DNA from 2 places in the Staphylococcus saprophyticus subsp. saprophyticus ATCC 15305 genome. Region 1 is predicted to be linked to the other one. Evidence: a T-box and tRNA genes for the amino acid it is inferred to sense, from the RefSeq annotation. Region 1 holds a T-box; the other holds one or more tRNA genes.
The links. A T-box is a leader RNA that pairs with one kind of tRNA and senses whether it is charged. The one in region 1 lies ahead of serS (serine--tRNA ligase), so its partner is inferred to be a tRNA-Ser.
Positions count from the first base shown of each region.

Region 2: it has a tRNA-Ser gene. The T-box ahead of serS (serine--tRNA ligase) is inferred to sense a tRNA for this amino acid. The anticodon was not compared.

Region 1 is NC_007350.1:1,619-14,438, reverse strand. Features, by position in the region: gene serS (serine--tRNA ligase) at 227-1,510, opposite strand; T-box leader at 1,574-1,762, opposite strand; gene hutH (histidine ammonia-lyase) at 1,842-3,341, opposite strand; gene SSP_RS00035 (NAD(P)H-hydrate dehydratase) at 3,738-4,550, shown strand; gene gyrA (DNA gyrase subunit A) at 4,612-7,305, opposite strand; gene gyrB (DNA topoisomerase (ATP-hydrolyzing) subunit B) at 7,341-9,275, opposite strand; gene recF (DNA replication/repair protein RecF) at 9,288-10,403, opposite strand; gene yaaA (S4 domain-containing protein YaaA) at 10,400-10,633, opposite strand; gene dnaN (DNA polymerase III subunit beta) at 11,185-12,315, opposite strand; gene dnaA (chromosomal replication initiator protein DnaA) at 12,563-12,820, opposite strand, start outside.
Region 2 is NC_007350.1:2,354,742-2,367,561, forward strand. Features, by position in the region: rRNA gene SSP_RS11465 (16S ribosomal RNA) at 1-345, opposite strand, end outside; gene recR (recombination mediator RecR) at 883-1,479, opposite strand; gene SSP_RS11475 (YbaB/EbfC family nucleoid-associated protein) at 1,484-1,801, opposite strand; gene dnaX (DNA polymerase III subunit gamma/tau) at 1,891-3,603, opposite strand; gene SSP_RS11485 (GNAT family N-acetyltransferase) at 3,663-4,193, opposite strand; RNA gene ffs (signal recognition particle sRNA large type) at 4,382-4,651, opposite strand; gene treR (trehalose operon repressor) at 4,758-5,483, opposite strand; gene treC (alpha,alpha-phosphotrehalase) at 5,509-7,143, opposite strand; gene treP (PTS system trehalose-specific EIIBC component) at 7,233-8,660, opposite strand; tRNA gene SSP_RS11505 (tRNA-Ser) at 9,031-9,123, opposite strand; gene SSP_RS11510 (glutamate synthase subunit beta) at 9,180-10,643, opposite strand; gene gltB (glutamate synthase large subunit) at 10,664-12,820, opposite strand, start outside.

The DNA.
Region 1 (12,820 bases):
TGTGTGAGGTTAGACTAACGATTGTCTTAAAAAGCTTAAAACACGTTGTTTATATTTCTCTGAATTTTTAGAAATAATTAAGACATACCTCTAAAATATATCTGAATTCCGCCTAATCATATTTGCTATTTTATACTTTTTACACCTCCCCTACCCTTTCGATAGTGCACAAAAAAACGCATAGGACCTATTGTCGCTACGCGTTTTTAGCATTACTTTCAGTTTTTTATTTAGTCGGACGGATGACTGTTTTACCACCCATAAATGGAACTAACACTTCTGGAATTGTAACTGAGCCATCTTCATTTTGGTAGTTCTCAACGATAGCTGCAAAGGTACGACCTACAGCTAACCCGCTACCATTTAAAGTATGCGCTAATTCTGGTTTCGCATTTTTATCGCGTTTGAAGCGAATGTTTGAACGACGTGCTTGGAAATCTGTAATATTTGAACAAGAGCTGATTTCTTTATAATCGTTATAGCTTGGTAACCAAACTTCTAAATCATATGTTTTACTTGAACCAAAACCAATATCTCCTGTACACAAGATAACACGGCGATATGGTAAACCAAGTTCTTCTAAAATCGCTTCTGCATGATGAGTCATGTCTTCAAGTGCTTGCCAAGAATCTTCAGGTTTTTCAATACGTACCATTTCAACTTTATCAAATTGGTGTAAGCGAATAAGTCCTCGTGTATCACGACCAGCAGATCCAGCCTCACTACGATAACAAGCTGATTGAGCTGTAAATTTAGCTGGTAATACGTCAGGTGCAATGATTTCATTGCGGTAATAATTCGTTAATGGCACTTCTGCAGTTGGAATGGTATAAAGACCTTCTTTTTCTACTTTAAATAAGTCTTCTTCAAATTTTGGAAGTTGACCTGTACCATACATAGAATCGGCATTAACTAATTGTGGTACCATCATTTCCGTATAGCCATGTTGTGTCGTATGTTTCGTAATCATGTAGTTCATTAACGCTCTCTCTAATTGTGCACCGTCACCTGTCAAGAATACGAATCTCGCACCAGAGACTTTAGCTGCTCTTTCAAAATCAACCATCTCTAACTCTTCTACTAAATCCCAGTGTGCTTTATCTTCAAATTCAAAAGTTCTAGGTGTACCCCAACGTTTAACTTCTATATTATCTTCATCCGTAGCACCTTCTGGTACATCGTCGTGAATGATATTTGGAATACGAGACAATTTATCATTAAGGTCAACATCTACTTGATTTAAAGTATCATCTAGTACTTTAATTTCATCACCTAGATTACGCATAGCTGCGATTGCATCGTCTGCATCTTCTTTATTACGTTTTTTCTGAGCAATTTCTCCACTCACTTTATTACGCTCTGCCTTCATTTCTTCGGCTTGACTGATAAGTTGACGACGTTGCTCATCTAGTTCTAATACTTCATCTACTACTTTTGAATCCATACCACGTTTTGCAACTTTTTCTTTAAGGAATTCTGGATCATTACGGAATAATTTAATATCTAACATGCTGGTCATCCTTTCAAATTTCAAAATTTATTGGATAATAACACAAAAAGACCACGTCCCTGTACAAGGGACGTGGTCTACGCGTTGCCACCCTATTTAACAGTCCAAAATTAGACTGCACTCTCACTAAATAACGGCTATAACCGATTGTTCTCATATAGTAGGTAGATTCATATTAAATATGATTACTTGTTCACACTAACCACAAGCTCTCTGAAATCAAGATTCAATATTACTTATCCTACGAACAATAGCATAATTAAGTTAATTTAAATATAGCAAATAACATCAGCTATTTCAAGGGTGACAACGTTTATGTCAATTAGAGTCCCTACATATAAGCAAGATCTTGTAAATATTGCGATACCGCTTCAATATCTTTATGGAACTGTCTATCTTCTGTAATTGATGGTACGATGTGACGTAATTCTTGATACTTTTCATATGTTTTCGGTGATAATTTATCAATATCTTTATATTCAACGGCTTGTAATGCAATAATCGTTTCAATTGCTAAGACACGTCTCGCATTTTCAATGATGTGATAGCCATGACGAGAGGCAATCGTTCCCATCGAAACGTGATCCTCTTGATTAGCTGACGATGGTATTGAGTCAACACTTGCTGGATGTGCGAGTGTTTTATTTTCTGATACTAAGCTCGCAGCAGCATACTGCATAATCATCGCGCCACTCTGTAATCCTGGTTGTGGACTTAAAAAGGCAGGCAATCCATTATTTAATTGAGGATTTACGAGTCGCTCTAAACGACGCTCTGATACATTAGCCAATTCACTTACACCTAACTTTAAGAAATCTAATGCAAAGGCAATCGGTTGCCCATGGAAATTACCTCCAGAAATAACAAGCGTTTCATCACCTTCATCAAATATTAATGGATTATCATTAGCAGCGTTCATTTCAAATTCTAATTTTTCTTTCACATAATTAAATACTTGAAAACTTGCGCCATGTATTTGTGGAATACAGCGTAATGTGTATGCATCTTGTACACGTATGTCGCCTTGTGTAGTGGTTAACTCTGAGCCATCTAACCAGTCTAACATTCTAGCTGCAACATCTATTTGTTCTTGAAAATTACGTGCTTTATGCACTTTTTCATTATAAGCATCTGTAATACCATTTAATGCTTGATGTGTTAGAGCAGCAATCCATTCTGCTTGGTAACCTAAGGCTTCCGCTTCAATATAATTAATCACACCTTGTGCAGTCATCGCTTGCGTGCCATTAATGAGTGCAAGTCCCTCTTTAGCTTGTAATTGTATTGGGTTACGATTTAATTGATTTAAGACATACCGGCTGTCTACTTCTTCACCTTTAAAAAATACATTGCCTTCACCAATTAAAGCTAATGCTAAATGAGATAATGGTGCTAGGTCCCCTGATGCGCCTAAAGATCCTTGCTGTGGAATCACTGGTACAATTCTGTTATTGATATAATAAACAAGTTGCTCTACTAACGCGACTGTCGTACCAGAATGACCTTTCAACAAAGTATTTAATCGTAAGACCATCATTACTAAAGCAACTTCTTCTGAAAATGGTTTCCCAACACCACAAGCATGTGATCGAATTAAATTTACTTGTAATTGATTGTATTCATCTTTATCAATTCGCACATCACTAAATAATCCAAATCCAGTTGTAATACCATAGATTGTTTCTTTGTTTTCTATAATATGTTCCACCGTTTGTCTACTTTTCTTTACGCGTTCCAGTGCTTCTTGTGTTACTTCAACGGTATCTTCCTTATTTAAGAACGTTTTAATATCATTGATTGTTAGCATTTCACCATTAAGTTGTAATGTCATTTCCCCATCTCCTTGCTTATCTATTTTGTTCAATTAATTCGAGTATACGCTTACATTTTCACACGAACAATAGGATTGACCATATCCGTAATATGGTATTAAATTACTGATTTAATGGGATAAAGTCGTATCAAAATTATGTTTTCTAAAATTAATATTTTCTTTACGACTTTGCCTATTGACTAATCTCGAAACCAGGTATAATATTTCTTATTGTATTTATAAATGAGCACAAAAAAATAAGATATAAGTAACTTAAAAGAAAATGGTTTTAACATTCTATGATATAGAGAATATAAGATAGCCAACTTTAACATTTATCATTTTAAGCAGATGCTTATCTTTTTCAAGTCAACGTATTAAATTAACGCTAAATGTTTAAAAGGAGGTTTCAAAATGGAAACTTTATCACAAGTAAGCATTCCAAAACGTAAAGATGAAACACATAAAGGTGATTATGGGAGAATTCTTTTAATTGGGGGCAATGCGAACTTAGGTGGTGCAATCATGCTTGCAGCTCGAGCGTGTGTTTATAGTGGTAGCGGATTAATCACTGTAGCTACACATCCAACAAATCATGCCGCTTTACATTCACGTTGTCCAGAGGCCATGGTGATTGATATTAACGATACTAAAATGTTAACAAAAATGATTGAGAACACGGATTGTATCTTAATCGGACCAGGACTCGGTTGTGATTTTAAAGGCAATAATGCCATTACTTTCCTATTACAAAATATTCAACCACATCAAAAATTAATTGTAGATGGGGATGCTATTACAATTTTTAGTAAATTGAAACCAGACATTCCTACGTGCAAGGTTATCTTTACGCCTCACCAAAAAGAGTGGGAACGTTTAAGTGGTATTCCTATAGAGGAACAAACGTATGAACGTAATCGTGAAGCCGCAGATCGCATTGGTGCAACCATTGTCTTAAAAATGCACGGAACTGAAATCTATTTCAGAGGTAAAGACTACAAACTGCCAATAGGGACACCAGCAATGGCTACAGGTGGTATGGGTGATACTTTATCTGGTATGATTACAAGCTTTGTCGGCCAATTCAACGACACAGAAGAAGCCGTTACAAGTGCTACGTATACGCATAGTTATATTGGAGAACAGTTAGCAGAAAAAATGTATGTCGTGCCACCATCCAGACTAATCAGTGAAATACCTCATGCTATGAAAGCTTTAGAAAATTAAGCCAAAAAAGACCTACCTCATTGAGGTAGGTCTTTTTTATAATGACTATTATCGCATAAAATTACTCTTCTTCGTTATCTTCGTTGTCCGCATTATCAATATCTTCATTCACACGGTCCATAAAGTCTTGTCGTACTTCTTGACGATCATCATCATCTGATACATCACTATCTTCAACTTCTGTATGAATGGCGTTGCCTGGTGCATCGTCCTCTATCACAGCTTCACCTTGTTGTGAATCTTGTGCCATTTGTTCAGTTGCATCAGTATTTTCTGAATCGGAGGCAATTGCTTCAGTTTCTGTTTCAGCTTCATCTTCCTCATTTACTTTAGCTACTGTAGATACGAATTGATTTTCACCTAATTTAATCAATCTCACACCTTGTGCTGCACGGCCGTTTTGTGAAATATCCTCTACATCAATACGGATAATCACGCCAGAGTTTGTAACAACCATCAAGTCTTCTTCACCAGTCACTGATGTGATACAAACTACATTACCATTACGTTCTGTGATAGTCGCTGTTTTAATACCTTTACCACCACGGTTTGATAATCTGTAATCTTCAACTGGTGTACGTTTACCGTAACCATTTTCAGTCACGACGAGTATTTCATCATCGCTTTCGGCTTTTGTAACATCTAAACCGACTACTTTATCGTCTTCTCTAAGTGTAATACCTTTCACACCCGCCGCGGTACGGCCAAGTGGACGCAATGCAGTTTCAGGGAAGCGAATTAATGAAGCGTGCGATGTACCTATTAGAATATCAGTTTCACCATCAGTTAGACGTACTGCAATCAATTCGTCATCCTGTTTGAAACTAATCGCAATTTTACCGTTTTTATTAATATGTGAGAAGTTACTTAGGGCAGAACGTTTCACTCTACCTTTTTGAGTAGCAAAGACTAAATAATCTTCTTCACTTTCTAAATCTTTAACAGCAATCATCGTACTAATCGATTCGTCATTGTCTAACTCAATTGCGTTAACTACTGGAATACCTTTAGACTGACGAGAAAGCTCTGGCACTTCATAGCCTTTAAGTTTATAGACACGACCTTTATTCGTAAAGAATAGCACGTTGTCATGTGTACTTAACGTCACAAGTTGACTTACAAAGTCTTCTTCTAGCGTATTCATACCTTGAACACCACGACCACCACGGTGTTGTGCTCTATAAGTTGAAACTGGTAATCGTTTGATGTAGTTATTATGACTTAACGTAATCACAATTTGTTCTTCTGGAATTAAATCCTCATCTTCAATGTCATCTAAACCACCAAGTTGGATTTCAGTCTTACGTTCATCACCATAACGCTCACGGACATCAATCAATTCATCACGAACAATTTGTAATAATTTTTCTTCATCTGCAAGGATAGATTTCAATTCTTCAATATAAGCAATTAGTTCATTATATTCAGCTTCAATCTTATCTCTTTCTAAACCAGTTAAACGTCTTAAACGCATATCTAAAATCGCTTGTGCTTGACGTTCAGATAATTTAAATTGTTCTTGTAAACTTGCCATGGCAATCTTATCGTTATCTGATTCACGAATAACTCTGATAATTTCATCAATATGATCAAGCGCAATTCTCAAACCTTCTAATATATGTGCACGATCTAAAGCTTTTTTTAAATTATATTCGGTACGTCTTCTTACAACGACTTTTTGATGCTCTAAGTATTCAACTAAGGCATCTTTAAGTGAAATAAGTTTTGGTCTGCCATTAACTAAGGCAATCATGTTTACACCAAATGATGTTTGTAATGGTGTTTGTTTGTATAAGTTATTTAAGACAACACTCGCGTTGGCATCTTTACGGATATCGATTACTACACGGACACCTGTACGTAAACTTGTTTCATCGCGTAAGTCTGTGATACCGTCTATTTTCTTATCACGCGCTAATTCAGCAATCTTTTCTATCATACGTGCTTTGTTAACTTGGTACGGTACTTCTGTAACAACAATACGTTGACGACCGCCACCACGTTCTTCTATTTCTGCACGAGAGCGCAATTGTATTGATCCTCGACCTGTTTCAAATGCACGACGAATCCCACTCTTTCCAAGGATAATACCTGCAGTCGGGAAGTCTGGCCCTTGTATATCTTCCATCAATTCAGCAATGGTAATATCGGGATTATAACTTAAACTTAAAATACCGTTGATGACCTCTGTTAAATTATGTGGCGGAATATTTGTAGCCATCCCAACAGCGATACCAGATGCACCATTAACTAATAAGTTAGGGAATCTAGCAGGTAAGACTGACGGCTCTCTTTCATTACCATCATAGTTATCGATAAAATCAATTGTATCTTTATTTAAATCTCTAAGTAATTCAAGTGTAATCTTAGACATACGTGCTTCTGTATAACGCATCGCAGCCGCACCGTCGCCATCCATAGAACCAAAGTTACCTTGTCCATCAACTAAAGGATATCGATAGCTGAAGTCTTGTGCCATTCTAACCATTGCTTCATAAATTGATGAGTCACCATGTGGGTGATATTTACCCATTACGTCCCCAACAATACGCGCAGATTTCTTGTATGACTTGTCTGGTGTCATACCTTGTTCATGTAAACCATACAATATGCGTCGATGTACTGGTTTCAAACCATCTCTCACATCAGGTAAAGCACGTGAGACAATAACACTCATCGCATAGTCTAAGAATGACTCGCGCATCTCACTCGTTATATTTCGTTCATTAATTCTTGATTCAGGTAATTCAGCCATCAAGATATCCTCCTTCAAAAATTCAGTTCATCGTATTAGAAATCTAAGTTGGCATAGACTGCATTATCTTCAATAAACTGTCTACGGTTCTCTACAACGTCGCCCATTAACATTTCGAAGACTTGGTCCGCTTCAATCGCATCATCCAATGATACTTGTAACATGGCTCTATTTTCTGGATTCATAGTAGTTTCCCATAATTGATCCGCATTCATTTCACCAAGACCTTTGTAACGTGAAATCGACCATTTTGGCGTTGGTTCTAACTCAGCTTTAAGTTTTTCTAATTCACGTTCATTAAAGACATAGTACTTTTGTTTACCTTGTGTCAATTTGAATAAAGGTGGTTGTGCAATATACACATATCCTGCTTCTAATAATGGTCTCATAAAGCGATAGAAGAATGTTAATAACAATGTTCTAATATGTGCACCATCGACATCAGCATCTGTCATAAGGACAATCTTATGATAGCGTGCCTTACTTAAATCAAATTCGCCACCAATACCCGTACCAAATGCCGTAATCATCGAACGAATCTCGTTATTATTTAAAATTCTATCTAAACGTGCTTTTTCAACGTTCAAGATTTTACCACGCAATGGCAATATCGCTTGTGTTTCTGAATCACGACCGGATTTTGTAGACCCACCGGCAGAGTCACCCTCGACGATAAAGATTTCACTACGTGATGGGTCTTTACTAGAGCAATCCGCCAATTTACCAGGTAAGCTTGATATTTCTAATGCTGATTTACGGCGCGTAACTTCACGTGCTTTTTTCGCAGCAAGGCGTGCGTGTGAAGCCATGATACCTTTTTCAACTACAATACGGCCTACTTGAGGATGTTCATATAAGAAACGCTCAAATAACTCAGAGAATAGTTTATCAACGATTTGACGTACTTCAGAGTTACCTAATTTTGTTTTTGTTTGTCCTTCAAATTGTGGATCACCGTGCTTAATTGAAACAATTGCTGTCAAACCTTCACGTGTGTCTTCACCTGAAAGTCTTTCTTTATCTTCTTTGATAATTTTACTATTTAATCCGTAACTATTAAGTACACGAGATAGTGCACGTTTGAAACCTTCTTCGTGTGTACCACCTTCATATGTGTGAATATTATTCGCATACGTCAACAAGTTTGTTGCAAAACCTTTGTTGTATTGTAAAGCAATTTCAACTTCAATATCATCTTTGGTTTGATGCACGTAAATAGGTTCTTCATGTAAAGGCTGTTTGTTTTCATTTAGCATTTCAACATAAGATTTAATACCACCTTCATAGTGATATGTGTCTTCACGAACTTCTTCACCACGTTCATCTCTTAAAGTAATTGAAATACCTTTATTTAGGAACGCAAGCTCTCTTGTACGTTGTTGTAATGTTTCATAATGATATGTTGTCGTTTCTGTGAAAATTTCAGAATCCGCTTTAAAACGAATGACTGTACCTGTATTATCATCATCTGTTTCTTCAATGACTTTCAAGTCAAATTGAGGTACACCTTTTTTATAACCTTGATGATAAACTTTGCGGTCTTTATACACGTATACTTCAAGATCTTCTGATAACGCGTTTACTACTGATGAACCTACACCATGTAAACCACCAGAAACTTTATAACCGCCGCCACCGAATTTACCACCAGCATGTAATACAGTTAGAATAACCTCAACTGCAGGACGTCCCATTTTTTCTTGAATGCCAACAGGTATACCACGGCCATTATCCGTTACCTTAATCCAATTATCTTTTTCGATTACAACTTCAATTGTGTCGGCATAACCTGCAAGTGCTTCATCGATACTGTTATCGACAATTTCCCATACAAGATGGTGTAAACCTTTTTCTGAAGTTGAACCAATATACATACCTGGTCTTTTACGTACCGCTTCTAGACCTTCCAATACCTGAATCTGTCCAGCACCATAATCTTCCGTGTTGTTCACATCTGACACTGCTTCCACCTTCACTTTCCATTACTTTATAATTTCGCCCTGATTAATGCGATAAAGTTTAGCGTTTTTCATAATTTCATGTTCTATACCGTCTACGGATGTCGTAGTAACAAAAGTCTGCACTTTATGTTGAATAGTGCTCAATAAATGAGATTGACGTGAATCATCTAACTCACTTAATACATCATCTAGCAATAGAATTGGATACTCACCTACTTCAATATTCATTAACTCAATTTCAGCGAGTTTGATTGATAGTGCAGTAGTTCTTTGTTGACCTTGCGAGCCATAAGTCTGAGCGTCCATTCCATTCACATTAAAACCTAAATCATCTCTGTGAGGTCCGTATAAACACACACCTCGATCTTTTTCTCGTTCCATATTGTCATTAAGTATCGTTAAGACTTCCTCTAAGCGTTCTGTCTCACTTTTATCTTTATTTTCTAGTTTAATACTAGGTAAATAGTTTAAAGACAATGTTTCACGTTCATTTGTAATCCCAGAATGGATAGGTTTCGCTAGTGATTCAAGTTCATTAATAAAATGTTCACGTCTTAGCGTAATTTTGAGTGCGTATTCTGCAAATTGTTGGTTTAAGACTTCAAGCATGGTGCTGTCTGTCTTTTGTCCATATTGCAGTTGCTTCAAATAATTATTCTTTTGTTTTAAAATACGTTGATACTGTGACAAATCATTTAAATATACTGCTGAGATTTGTCCAAGTTCCATATCTATAAATCTACGTCTAATCTGCGGTGATCCTTTGACAATATTTAAATCCTCAGGCGCAAACAAAACGACGTTCAAGTGCCCAATATACTGGGTCAGTCTACTTTGTTCTAAGTGATTGATTTTGACTTGTTTACCTTTTTTAGTGATGTACATCGTTAAAGGCATCTCACCATATCTATAACTAAGGTCACCCTCTATTTTAGCATAGTCGCTATCGAAACGTATGAGTTCTTTGTCATTAGACGTTCTGTGACTTTTAGCTAGTGCTAACGTATAAATAGATTCTAATAAATTAGTCTTCCCTTGGGCATTTTCACCAATCAATATATTGACATCGGGATGACAATTTAAGGAAATGGACTCATAATTACGATAATTTTGTAACTGGAGTGTCTTTAATTTCATTCTTCACCTTGATGTAATATCAAAAATGAACCGACTTCTGGTATGACAATGCTATCTCGATGATTTAATTTCTTACCGCGACGCGTTTCACGCTCATCATTGATCATGACATCAAAATCTTGTAAGAACCATTTTGCTTGTCCGCCAGATTCGATAATACCTTCTGTCTTTAGAAATTGCCCTAAAGTAATGTCTCCATCAACAATTACCTCTTCAACCAAATCAATCACTCCATTTCTTTTAAGCTCACTTATATATTATACCTTTTTTTGCGGAAAATTTCATGCAAAATACAGTGAGTAAGCGATTTCTTTTAACTTATTTTAACTATTTTTAAATAATTAGTTTCAAAGTTATTTTTAACGTTGTTTCATAATGTCATATTATATCAAAAATAAATACATTATATGGGCATTCTTTACAAATAATATTAATTTTCACTAAATACCTTAATCTGCTTAAAAATTTATGTATGATATACGGACTATATTTATTTTGCATTTAGAGCTGTTTTAAGACACTTTTATTACTTTTAAGCATTTTCCCCTAAGAAAATGTTCAAAATGCTTATATTTGCCCTTTAAATGTCTTTAATCATGAAATTAATTAATAACATTAGCAAATTTCTAATTATCTCTTAGTATCTGCTTTTAAACTCAGACTCTTTTTTCAAATAAAAACAGGAACAAACCAGAAATCACTAAGATTTCAAAGGCTTGTTCCTGTTAAGTTGCACTTTTTATTGAGAAAAGTTATTGCGTTAATCTATTTAACAATACGATTAATACGTTCTAATCGGTAAGATAAGTTGTGTAACTGAATCATCGTCTTTTGGTTTTAAAATAAATGGTTTCATTGTACCGAAAAATTCTACTTCCACTTCATCGTTATCAATGGCTTTTAAAGCATCCATCATATATTTTGAGTTGAATGAAATTTTTAGGTTGCCACCATCTACATTACTTGCTTTAACATCTTCTTTTACCGTACCAATTTCTGGTGATGTTGAAGATAATTCTACAAGTTCATTACCTGTACTTAATTTAATGACATTATTGCCGCCTTCACGTGCTAATAAAGATGCACGATCGATGGCATGATAGAATTCACCATTATCAATTCCTAATTTAATTTCGTAATTCTCTGGGAATAAACGAGATGTATCAGGATAATGACCTTCTAATAAACGTGAAATAAAGTTTACGTTACCCACTTTGAATAACACTTGATTTGAAGCAAAGAAAATATCGATGTCTTCTTCACTGTCTGACATAATCTTATTTAACTCAGATAATGCTTTACCAGGAATGATGACATTTTTATTTTCTGAGTCATCTTCTAATGCTACCTTTCTTACAGCCAAGCGGTGTGAGTCAGTAGCTGTGCATATTAATTCATTTTCTTGTATAAGCCAGTTGACACCAGTAAGTACTGGGCGTGTTTCTGAGGTGGACACTGCGAAATTAGTCTGTGCGATAACGTTTTTAAGCACTTTAACTGATAATTGGATCGCATCATCACGAGAAACTTGTGGCAATAACGGGTATTGATCTGGGTCTAAACCACTTAAGTTAAATTCAGAATGTCCAGATGTAATAAGTGTTTGGAACTGTTCATTTGTAGAAAGTTTAACTTCTTTACCTGGTAATTTTTTTATAATGTCTACGAAGAAACGACCAGGAAGCACGACTGATCCGGTTTCAACAATATCAATAATATCTTCACCATCGACTTGTTTAGGAATAGTGATTTCGATTGAGATTTCTGAATCAGAACCAGTTAGTATAACTTCGTTGTTTTTAACTTCAATTTTGATACCAGTTAAGATAGGTAATGTTGTTCTTGGTGAGATGGCCTTAAGTGTGTCATTTAATTGATTAATAAAATAATCTCTTCTTATTGTGAATTCCATCTTTATTAAACTCCTTCCAGTCGTTTATATATTAAATTATATAGGTTTTAAAACAGTAGTAATAGTAGTAGGGCTTGTGGATTAGGGGATAAGTTAATTTTAGTGAACAGTGACGTCGATTAAAGACTGTGGATAACTTGTGCACTGTGTGTATGACTTTTTAACATTATCCACAATAACGTTTATAATTCCTCTATTAACTATTCCTCAAAATACCTACGATTATTCTGTTATAGTACAGTTTATTTTATTGGTTTCTTATTTCTTTTTCTAAATTTTCAACTTCTTGTTTAAAAGTTGGATCATTTTGTATATCTTTAACTATTTTTTCATGTGCATGAATAACCGTTGTATGATCACGACCGCCAAACTCTTCACCAATTTTTGGTAATGAAAAATCGGTTAACTCACGTGATAAGTACATTGCAATTTGACGCGGATAAGCGATGGATTTTGTTCGTTTTTTAGCGCTAAAATCTTCAATTCTTACACTATAATACTGACC
Region 2 (12,820 bases), 160 kb from region 1:
TCTGGACCGTGTCTCAGTTCCAGTGTGGCCGATCACCCTCTCAGGTCGGCTACGTATCGTTGCCTTGGTAAGCCGTTACCTTACCAACTAGCTAATACGGCGCGGGTCCATCTATAAGTGATAGCAAAACCATCTTTCACTTTAGAACCATGCGGTTCCAAATGTTATCCGGTATTAGCTCCGGTTTCCCGAAGTTATCCCAGTCTTATAGGTAGGTTACCCACGTGTTACTCACCCGTCCGCCGCTAACGTCAAAGGAGCAAGCTCCTTATCTGTTCGCTCGACTTGCATGTATTAGGCACGCCGCCAGCGTTCATCCTGAGCCAGGATCAAACTCTCCATAAATGAATTATGATGTTTGATTAGCTCATAAAATACTAATTTGTGTTATCTCTAACACTTGTTTTGAACCAACAATTTAATGTTGCGTTCGGAATTAACGTTGACATATTGCAATTCAGTTTTCAATGTTCATTTCTTCAATCACAAGAATTAATTTTACTCGCTTTGACTCAGAAAGTCAAGAACTTTTAAAAATTATTTTTCGTTGTGTTTTTCATTTCGTTTTTGTGTTTGTCGTTTTGTTTCGTCCGACAAGATAATACTATACACGCTTAATTTACTTTTAACAACGGTAAAATTTACACTATAACTCCGTGTTTTCATTGCGTTTTCATCAAAAAGCAAACCTCCTTATACATATATTTTTTAAAGTACGGTTTTAGACAATTTAAAGATTGTAACACTACACTTATCATAGATTTACTGCTCAATAACCATACTTTGATTTCTTTTACATTTTTTTTAATTTTATTTACAAAAAAATAAAGCTATCTGTTTAAGATAGCTTTATCGCTTACTTCATATTGTATTTCAACCATATTACATCTCTGTTCTGCCCATGATAGCCTTAGATAATGTAACTTCATCAGCATATTCTAAATCGCCACCAACAGACAAACCTTGAGCTAATCTAGTGACAGTAATTCCAATAGGTTTTACTAATCTAGATATATACATCGCTGTCGATTCACCTTCTAAATTAGGGTTCATCGCTAATATAAGTTCTTTAACTTCTTCATCTTTGAGTCGGTTAATCAAACTAGGGATATTAATGTCTTCTGGTCCAATACCATCCATCGGCGAAATAGATCCATGCAAGACATGATATAAACCTTTATATTCTCTCATCTTTTCCATTGCAATAACATCTTTATCATCTTCGACTACACAAATAACCGAGCGATCTCGTTGTTTATCCTGACATATATAGCAAGGATCCTGTTCTGTAATATGCCCACACTCACTACAATAAGTAAGTTCTCGTTTCACATCTACTAATGCCTTAGCAAATTGTACAACGTCATCTTCTTTCATATCTAATACATGAAACGCCAGACGTTGAGCTGTTTTTGGCCCAATGCCTGGCAGTTTCATGAAACTGTCAATTAGTTTCGAAATTGGTTCAGGATAGTGCATATGATCACATTCCAGGGATGTTTAAGCCTTGCGTATGCTTACCTAAACGTTCTTGTGTAAGTTCATCAGCTTTATTCATTGCTTCATTCGTTGCAGCAATTACTAAGTCTTGTAACATTTCAATATCATCAGGGTCTACCGCTTCTTCTTTAATTTCCACGTCAAGCACCTCTTTATGACCAGAAACTGTTACAGTAACCATACCGCCACCAGCTGTACCTTGTACTTTTTCTTCTTTAAGCTTTTCTTGCTCTTCGCCCATTTTCTTTTGCATTTTTTGCATTTGTTTCATCATTTGTTGCATATTTCCGCCACCGCGCATAAATATATCCTCCTTAAAACTTATATATTATATTGAATATCATTCATCTTTCGTTTCATTATACATGCCTTTTTAATCATTGTCATGTATCACTCTTCATCTATGATATTTACCGTACTTTCACCAAATAGGTCTTTCGCTTTCTGAACTACGTCTACTTCTTCAGGTTCTGTTATATCCGTACCATTGTTATGTGTATCTTCTGATGTTCCTTGCTTCCTATTTTGAAGGTATTCTGATCTCACACGCATCCACTGGTCTGCAGGTACGCCAACCACTTTAACGGTTTTATCTATAATATTACAAACAACATTTTCGATATTTTCACGTTTTTCATCGTCTTTATTCACGATTTCACAATGAATTTCTTCTTCTAATTTAATTAGTACATGCGTTTCACTTGCAGCCACCGGTTCAGAATTTTGTAAAAGACTGACCAATGACTTCATATCATTACTTTTAGCATGATCAACCACTTCTTGCCAGTGATCTTTAAGCTGCTTGATATCATCTTTATTAGCCTTATCTAATACTTTAGCAATTTGCTGCATAGAAAATGCATTTTTAGACTGACTACTTTTAGTTGTAGAACGTTTTGATTGTTGTGGTTGCGCACTCGTTGTTACACCATTCGCTTTAAGTGTTTTTAATTCACTTTCTAATTGTTCCATTCTTTGCAGTAACACATCATTGTTTGGTTCTGTTGCTACACTTGTAGTCGCTAATGTTTGAACACTTTCTGGTTTTTCTTTTATCATTTCTGCGATTTTTACTAACAAGACTTCAAAATGCACACTTTGGTTTACGCTAAATCTAATAGAAACGAGTGTATCATTAATGATACCAATCATTTTGTAAAGTACTTCTAAATCAAAATGCATCAGCGCATCATATTCAGTTTCTTCATTAGATGTCTTATTCATGATTGTATCTCTGACAAAGTAGATCATATCGTTAATCAAACGATTTACTTCTTTACCTTGTGAGATGAATTGATGATACGTAGAGAAGGCGTTTCTCACATCACCTTCTACAACTTCCTTAAATAATTCATTTAAAGCTTTCGCATCTACACTACCAGTAACATTCAATGCATCTTCTAACGTTAAATGTTCATCTCCAAAAGCAATTGCTTGGTCCATGATACTCAATGCATCACGCATACCACCTTCGGATGCTTTGGCGATAAAGTTTAATGCCGCTTCATCATATTCAATCGCTTGCGATTCCGCTACAAACTTTAATCTTTCCACAATTTCTTCCTGGCTTATCGCTTTAAAATCAAATCTTTGAGCTCTTGATATTATTGTCGGAGGTATTTTATGTGGTTCTGTCGTTGCTAAGATAAATATAGCGTGTGCTGGTGGTTCTTCCAATGTTTTAAGCAATGCATTGAAAGCACCTGTAGTTAGCATATGCACTTCATCAATAATATAAACTTTAAACTTTGATTCGCTCGGCGCATATTTTACTTTATCTCTAATATTTCTAATCTCATCTACACCATTATTACTCGCAGCGTCAATTTCAATCACATCTGAGTTAGTCCCTCGTGTAATCCCTTTACAAATTGCGCATTCATTACACGGTTCGCCATCTGAACGTTCAAGACAGTTAATTGCTTTCGCAAACACTTTCGCAATACTTGTCTTACCTGTCCCTCTTGGACCACTGAAAATGTATGCATGGGATTGTTTCTCTTTTGAAATTGCATTGCGTAGTGTTTTAGTTACATGTTCTTGACCTACAACATCTTCGAAACTCTGCGGTCGGAACATTCTATATAAAGCTTGATAATTCACTTTCGCACCTCCAATTGCATTCACAAACTATTATAGCATTGAACTTCGTACTTTGAATATCAATTAAAAGCTTCTGAGTACACGACATCACCTTGAGGCTGTTCTAATAGTTGATCCCACAGGAATTTTACCATGAAATATTCTGAAGGCACGTCAAATGGACATGTTATGTCATAATCTGCTGCTGGTTCGTATCCAAACTGATTATAATATTTTGGGTCACCTAGCACTATAATGGTTGTATAGTCTTGTGTTTTCGCACGTTCTTCTACAGCTTGTATCAACGCCTTACCCAAGCCTTTATTTCTATATTCCGGCAATACTGATAGTGGGGCTAATGCCAGAACAGTATATCGCTTCGTTCCATTAATGACTGTTATTTCAGATAGCATAATGTGACCGACCACATCACCGTCATTATTTTTAGCTACCACTTCAAGCTCATAATTATACTCAGGTGCGTTCCTCAGTTTAGCTACCAAATTTTGTTCATCATGATTCGACTCTGTAACATCTGCAAATGCTGCTTCGATTGCTTTCAAGCTTGTGTCATAATCATTTTCAGTTAGCGTACTTAAATATATTTGCATTGGTTTCCCCCCAAACGTTCAGTTCAAGACTTTAATGTCATAACATCGATTTCCAACAAGTTTTAAGACGGTTCCAATATGCCATCAAAGTATTGTTTATATTTTAATATAAAAAAAGAGTGACCGCTATCAAAAGATAAGTCACTCTTTATATATGTATATGATTTCATTAGTTTTAAAAATTAAAACCGTGCACCTTCGCTTCGAATGCGTATCACAAACGTTACCAAAGTCGACAGCTAAATCTCGGCAACCCTACGGCACATACGATGATCCACTTAATGCTGCTTCCGTCAGGACCTGACATGATTCATGGGTTCATATTGCATAGGACCGAGATCTTCAGACACTACGTGCTTTGGGCAGACTTCACAAAAACGCACCCTTAGCAAAGGAATTAAGTCTCGCATAAAGCGGATTTCGAGTACAGGGAACCGCTACCTCCCCACCTAGCACGGCAAGATATATCATACTATAATCTCATATTAGAATGCAAGTATTACCTTTTGCATGGCTAGTAAAACCTTTACAAATCCTTCACACATCAGTCTTATCATTGTACATTTATAGTTTATGACGTCTAGAAAAATCATTGAATTTAAATTCGGTCGCTAAATGTTTAGAAATATTATACTGAAATATCGTAGTGTCTTTTAAATGAACAATGCCACGTACCGTCGCTGTATACGCTGGATTGATTTCACCAAACACTTCATACTCCATCTCTCCAAACGGTTCAAATGTTATAGATTTGTTTGAATAACTAATTTCCAACCCTAATGTTTCCTCAATGTATTGATATAAAGAGTTTGTAGCAATTTCCGCTGTAACATTCGGCACAATTTCTTCTATTAGATAGTCTTCATCAATGATTTTTACTCTATCATCTATTTTTCTAGTACGTACCACATGACATAAGACAGTATTCATACTAATATTTAAAGCTTCTTTGACTCTCGGAACATCGCCCGCAGTAATGCTTTCGATCATCTTCACTTCTGTGTCATGCTGTAAACCTAGTCCGCGTTGCACTTCTCTAAAACTGGTTAAGTCAGCAAAAGGAAATTCTGTTACACCTTGATAAATAACAATAGAACCTTTCCCTCGAATCTTTTGTATCATTCCTTCTCTAACGAGTAAATTTAGCGCTTTACGCACAGTTTCACGTGATGCCTGATAAGATTCTACCAATTCATGTTCCGATGGCAATTGAGCACCATACGATATACGTGATTCAATAATATCTTTCCGCAATGTTTCATATATCGTAATAAATTTCTTCTGTGTCATCGTTTCGCTCACTGCCTTTTATAGATTATTGTGCAACTACTATGACGCCAAATCCATCAATCTTTCCATCTATCAACTGGCCATATTGCACTATGACTTCGCCATCTAACTTTAATCCTTCTGGTATTTCTATGCGTTCTTTTGAAAAGTTTGCAAGCACTATCCAAGTTTCACCTTTATAATGACGTTTATATATAAACAATTCATTGTGATCCATGTATAGTGGTTCAATATTTCCATAAGTAATAATGTCATGCTCATGGCGTAATTGAATTAAATGTCGATATGTCTGAAGTATGGATTGTTCATCTTCAACAGCTGCTTCAACGTTTATTTTATCAAAATTATTAGGGATATCAATCCATGGTGTACCTGAAGTGAAACCAGCATGTTCACCTGCTGTCCATTGAACAGGCGTTCTAGAATTATCACGTGATTTTTGTCCAAGAATAGTTAAAATTTCTTGCTCCTCATATCCTGCTGCTTTCATTTTGTCATAAGCATTTAAAGATTCAACATCACGATACTGTTTAATGTCATTAAAGCCTGGATCCGTCATACCAATTTCTTCGCCTTGGTAAATATATGGCGTCCCTTGCAACATATGCAGTACAGTCGCTAGCATCTTAGCACTTTGTTTACGTAGTGGTTCAGATGTGTCATCACCAAAACGCGTAACGACACGAGGCTGATCGTGATTACACCAAAATATCGCGTTCCAACCGCCACCTTCATAAATACCAAGTTGCCACTCCATTAGAATGTCTTTCAACTTATGAAAATCTAATTTAGCATTCGACCATTTTTCTCCGTCTACATAATCTACTTTAAGATGATGAAAATTAAACACACTACTTAATTCTTGTCGTTCAGGCGAAGTATATTTCACACAATGATCTATGGTTGTCGAAGACATTTCGCCAACAGTCATTAATTGTTTATCACCAAATGTTTGCTGATTCATTTCGTGTAAATAGTCATGAACACGTGGACCATCTGTATAGAATTCTTTGCCGATTTTTTCGGAGTTTTTAAATTCACCTTTTGAAATGAGGTTAATGACATCGAATCGAAAACCATCTATTCCAAAATCAATCCAGTGATTAATGATGTCGTATAGCACACGTCTGACTTCAGGATTATCCCAGTTCAAATCTGCTTGTGTCACATCAAATAAATGTAAATAATATTCATCCGTTTTTTCATCATATTTCCAGGCATTTCCACCAAATTTGGATTCCCAATTCGTAGGTGGTTCTTCATTTGCCGATCTTCTAAAGAAATAATAATCTCTATAAGGACTATTTTTATCAGCATATGCTTGTTTAAACCATTCATGCTCTGTTGACGTATGGTTGATCACGATGTCCATCATAACCTTGATATCTCTTTTATGCGCTTCAGCCACTAGCATTTCTAAATCTTCAATTGTCCCAAACTTCTCATTCACTTTATAATAGTTGCTAATATCATAACCATTATCATTCATAGGCGATTCATATACCGGTGTTAGCCAAATATAGTCCACACCGAGATATTGTATATAATCTAATTTTTCAATAATTCCTTGTAAGTCACCTTCACCACTACCTGTCGTATCATTAAATGACTTCGGATAAATTTGATAAACGACTGATTTTCTCCAATCATTTTGTTGCATATTATTGCCACCTCTACTTTTAATATTTTAAAAAAGAAACCCGCTAAGTAATTTTAGCGAGTTTAATTGTACTTCTCTGTCATTGACGCCTATTCTTCAACCATTTCTTTCGCTTCTTCTTTACTAAATCTTGATAGGAATACTGTTAATATGGCAGGAACTACAAATGCTATAGCTGTCACTACTAAATATACTCCCCAGTATTCACTTTTTATTGAAATAAATGCTGGAAGACCACCAACACCAACACTACCTAGCACACGCGTCGCACCTAATACTGCACCTAAGATACAAGAAGTTGAAATCGCGGCGATAAATGGATATTTCAGTGGTAAATTCACCCCAAATAGTGCAGGTTCTGTGACACCTAAGAAACCTGAAACGCCTGAAGTCATTGCTAAACCTTGTTCTTTGACCATTTTACGTCTTCTATAAACGAACCAAGCACCAAATGCTGCAGAACCTTGGCAGATATTAGAAATTGCAAGAATTGGCCACAGATATGTGCCACCAAGCTGACTACCCATTAATTGGAAATCAACTGCTAAGAACATATGGTGTAAACCAGTAATAACTAATGGTGCATAGAACAAACCATAGATGGCACCACCTAACCAACCAGCATGTTCAAACACAAATGTTACGCCATTTGTGATGCCAGTACCTAGCCATAACGCAACAGGACCAATAACAATAAATGCTAAGAACCCTGTAATCAATAGTGCTACAGGTCCAACGACCAACATTTTAATTGAATCATGCACAAATTTATTTAAGAATTTTTCAATCTGCGCTAATACATATGCAGCAAGCAAGATCGGTAATACCTGTCCTTGATAGTTTAATTGCTTAATTTCTAAACCAAGTATATCCCAGGTTGGAATATGACCTTTCGCTATATCGTATTGTGATACAAGCTGTGGATTCATTAAAATCAAGCCTAAAACCAAACCGAGAATTTGACTCCCACCAAACACACGCATACTACTCCAACCGATTAACGCGGGTAAGAATATGAACGCTGTACTTGCAATGACATTAATAATATTCGAAATATCACCTAGCTGCGGAAATTGTTCTACCAGTGGCTTTGGACCAAATAACCCTTCCATCGTCAGTAAGTTATTAATCCCCATCAGTAAACCAGCAGTTACGATTGCAGGTAAAATCGGTATAAAGATATCTCCCAATAACTTAATCAACCTTTGAATCGGATTTCCTTTCTTCGCTGCTGCCGCTTTTGCATCATCCTTAGATGCTTCACTGACACCTGTTTCTTGGATGAATTGCTTGTAAACTTCATCTACTGTGCCAGGTCCAATAACGATTTGGTATTGGTTGTCTGCTTTAAATTGTCCTTTCACTAAATCATTATTGCTCAATCTATCTTTATCTACTTTATCATCATCTTTCAAGACCAGTCTTAGACGTGTCACACAATGTGTTGCTGTGTCCAAGTTGTCTTTGCCCCCAATAGCTTCGACGATATCTTGTACATCTTTCTTTTTAACAGCCATGATGATTCACTCCCTTATAATTAAACTTTAGATATTACTAGAAGTATAACTTGTCTATACAAGTTTTGTAAAGGTTTTCATAAAAGGGTGGTTTGCTCGTCGACTACAGGGCTACAATCTAAATATTTAAAACCACCTATAACAATGAGTTGGCGTTATTAGGGGGCTCAAATTATAGATGGTTACATCATAATCATGTACTTCTTTGATAAATTTACGGAAATGACCTTACATCTTTTTTCTATATAAAAGTACTTAGCCTAACTTAAATTTCGAATATGTAGAAAAGCGCATTAAAAAAGCAAGCATCCAAATTTTTCATTGAATACTTGCTTTATCTATATCATTAGTCTTGGTATTTTAAATATAATGGCGGAGGAAGAGGGATTCGAACCCCCGCGGGCCGTTAAGCCCCTGTTGGTTTTCAAGACCAATCCCTTCAGCCGGACTTGGGTATTCCTCCAAACACAATATTTATAATATTATAGTCCATGACAAAAGTCAATTAAAATCATTACCTTATACTAATGTTTTTTCTTTTAAATATTCATCCACTGCATTTGCGACAGCTCTTCCTTCTTGAATAGCCCATACCACAAGACTTTGACCTCTTCTAGCGTCTCCAGCAGCAAAAATGTTCGGTTGATTGGTTCTAAAATCTTTGTTGTCAGCTACAATTTTGTTTCTTTCTGTTTGAATATTAAAAGCATGCGGTACTGTTGTTTCTGTACCTATGAAACCAATCGATAACAATACTAGATCTGCAGGCCAATGGCGTTCTGTTCCATCTACGACCACCATGCCTTCGTCTGTTTCTTCCAGAATTTGAGTATAAACACCTTTCACATTACCAATACGGTCAACATCATAACGCATCGTTTGCACACCATAAGCACGCGGCTCAAATCCAAAGCGCTGTTCATATTCTTTATGCGCGTAATCCATTTTGAATACTGGCATTGCTAATGGCCAATAGGTATTTTCATCAAATTCAATCGCTTCAGGTTGTTTCGTATACTTATTAAATTGGACGATAGACTTACAGTTTTCACGAAGTGCTGTTGCAACACAATCGGCTCCCGTGTCTCCCGCTCCAATAACGACCACATTTTTACCTTCTGCAGAAATCGTTGGTTCCTTGATTTCACCATTCAAATACTGACCTTGCTCCGTCAAATAATCCATCGCAAAATGTATGCCGAATCCCATACGCCCTTCTAATGGTAAATCTCTCGCATTTTGAGATCCTGTACATAAGATGATTGCGTCATGTTTCTCTTCTAATGCTTCTCTACTCACGTCGACACCAATCTCTGTATCTGTTTCAAATCGGATGCCCGAAGCTTCCATAATAGATATTCTACGACGCACGACATCTTTATCTAATTTCATATTAGGTATGCCATACATCAGTAGACCGCCCGCTTCATGCGCACGTTCATATACCGTTACATGATAACCTAATTTATTAAGTTCTTCTGCTGCCGTTAATCCTGCTGGGCCACTACCAACGATGGCTACAGACTCATCTTTACGTTGTTCTGGCACAATTGGTTTAACCCAACCGTTTTCATATGCTTCATCAATAATCGTTCTTTCAATACCTTTAATAGCTACTGATTCACGATTTATTTTCATAACACATGATTGTTCACATGGCGCTGGGCATACTCTACCTGTAAATTCTGGAAAATTATTCGTTTCACTTAATCGCTCATATGCCGTCTTAAAATCTTGTCTATAAACTAAATCATTCCATTCAGGTATATAGTTACCGATAGGACAACCAATCGTTTCTCTGCCAAATGGTTCACCTGTCTGACAAAATGGCGTACCACAATCCATACAACGTGCACCTTGTTGTGCAGCTTCGTCTTTTGTAAACCTTTGCTGGAATGCGTCATGATTTTTCAAACGATCAACTAAAGATAATTCGTGTAATTGTTGTTTGTCATAATTCATAAATCCTTTAAATTCACCCATGACAATCCCTCCTTTACGATTTAATATACGGCTGTTTTTTGTTGTTCTGACATTAAGTGCGTACGCTTATCATTAAAGGCATTTAATAAAGCTTCATCCAAAGCATCCGTCTGTTGTTTTTGCAAATCTATCTTTTGCATCATTAATTTATAATCTTTTGGTATCACTTTTACTACCTTATCTGCAATATGATCAAAATCTGCTAATATCTCTTTCGCTTTAGTACTGTCGGTATATTTAACGTGTGCTTCTAACATATCTTTGACGACGTTGCGTTCTTCATCTACTGTTATCGCATCAAAGTCTAAACTCTCAAGTTGATTCTGCGCTTTAAATTGCGCTACATCAGATGGAAAAACATAACTAACGCCACCACTCATACCTTGACCAAAGTTTTTACCTACGTCTCCTAATATAATGATTCTGCCTCCAGTCATGTATTCAAGACCGTGATCTCCGATACCTTCCACGACGGCTTGGACACCACTATTACGAATACAGAAACGCTCGCCAGCTTTACCATTAATAAAAGCTTTACCGTGAGATGCGCCATAAAAACAAACATTACCTACGATAATTTCATTTTCACGTTGTTGATTAGGTGCTTTAACAATTACTTTTCCGCCCGATAAGCCTTTTCCAACATAGTCATTAGCATCACCTGTATGATGAATTGTCAGTCCGCTTGGTGTATACGCAGCTAAACTTTGACCTGCATGACCCGTCGTTTGTGCATATATCGTGTCTTCACTCAATCCTTCTGCTCCATGCGCTCTTGTAATCATACTGCCAGTAATAACACCCACATCACGCTGTTCATTGTTTAAGCGATATTGACCTTCGAATGATTGGCCAGATCTTATCGCTGTTTGTGCATCAGGATACAATTCAGTTAAGTCAAATCCTATATCTAAATGATGATTTTGTTCAATCTTCTTATATCTATCTCCATCATGTTGATACAATAATGCTTCAACATTCATAGATGCAGCTTTAGGTTGACGCGTTGCAAGATTGGTTTTACGCGTTAACAAATCCGTTCTACCTACTAATTCATCCACTGTTCTCAATCCTAGTTCCGCAAGAATCTCTCTCAATTCTTCAGCAACAAAATGCATAAAATTCACAACGTGATCCGCTCTACCATTAAATAGTGCGCGTAGGTCTTTATTTTGTGTTGCAATACCAACCGGACATGTATCTTTATGACAAACACGCATCATGATGCATCCTAAAACAACCAATGGTGCAGTCGCAAAGCCAAATTCTTCAGCGCCTAACGCACAAGCGTAGGCTACGTCTTTGCCAGTGAGTAACTTACCATCTGTTTCTACCTTCACACGTGATCTCAAGTTATTCATCATCAATGTTTGATGCGTTTCAGCTAATCCAATCTCCCATGGCACGCCTGCATGTTGAATACTCGTCTTCGGTGATGCCCCTGTACCACCATCGTAACCACTAATAACAATTTTATCGGCATAGGCTTTTGCTACGCCCGCTGCAATGGTACCAACACCTGTTTTAGATACGAGCTTAACTGTTATATTGGCATCTTTATTGGCATTTTTTAAATCGTGTATTAACTGTGCTAAGTCTTCTATCGAATAAATATCATGATGCGGCGGTGGTGATATCAAGCCAATACCTGGTGTTGAGCCCCTTACTTCAGCTATCCATGGATATACTTTGGTTCCTGGTAATTGTCCGCCTTCCCCTGGTTTAGCGCCTTGCGCAACTTTAATTTGTATTTCTTTTGCGTGTTGCAAGTAGTCACTTGTCACACCAAAACGACCGGATGCCACTTGTTTAATCGCACTTGAACGATTACGTCCTTCTTCATCAACTATAAAGCGCTCTGGATTTTCTCCGCCTTCACCGCTATTACTTTTACCACCCATTTGATTCATTGCTTCTGCTAATGTTTGGTGGGCTTCTTCAGAAATAGAACCATAGCTCATTGCACCTGTATTAAAACGTTGAACAATTGCACTTGCAGGTTCTACTTCACTGATATCGACTGGTGTTTGCGATGATTTAAATGTCATCAAGTGACGAATATGATCCGTACGCTTATGATTAACTTCGTTTGAAAATGCTTTGAATTTTTCATAATCATTCAATCGACACGCATGTTGCAATAAATGAATAGATGTAGGGTTAAAAGCATGGCGTTG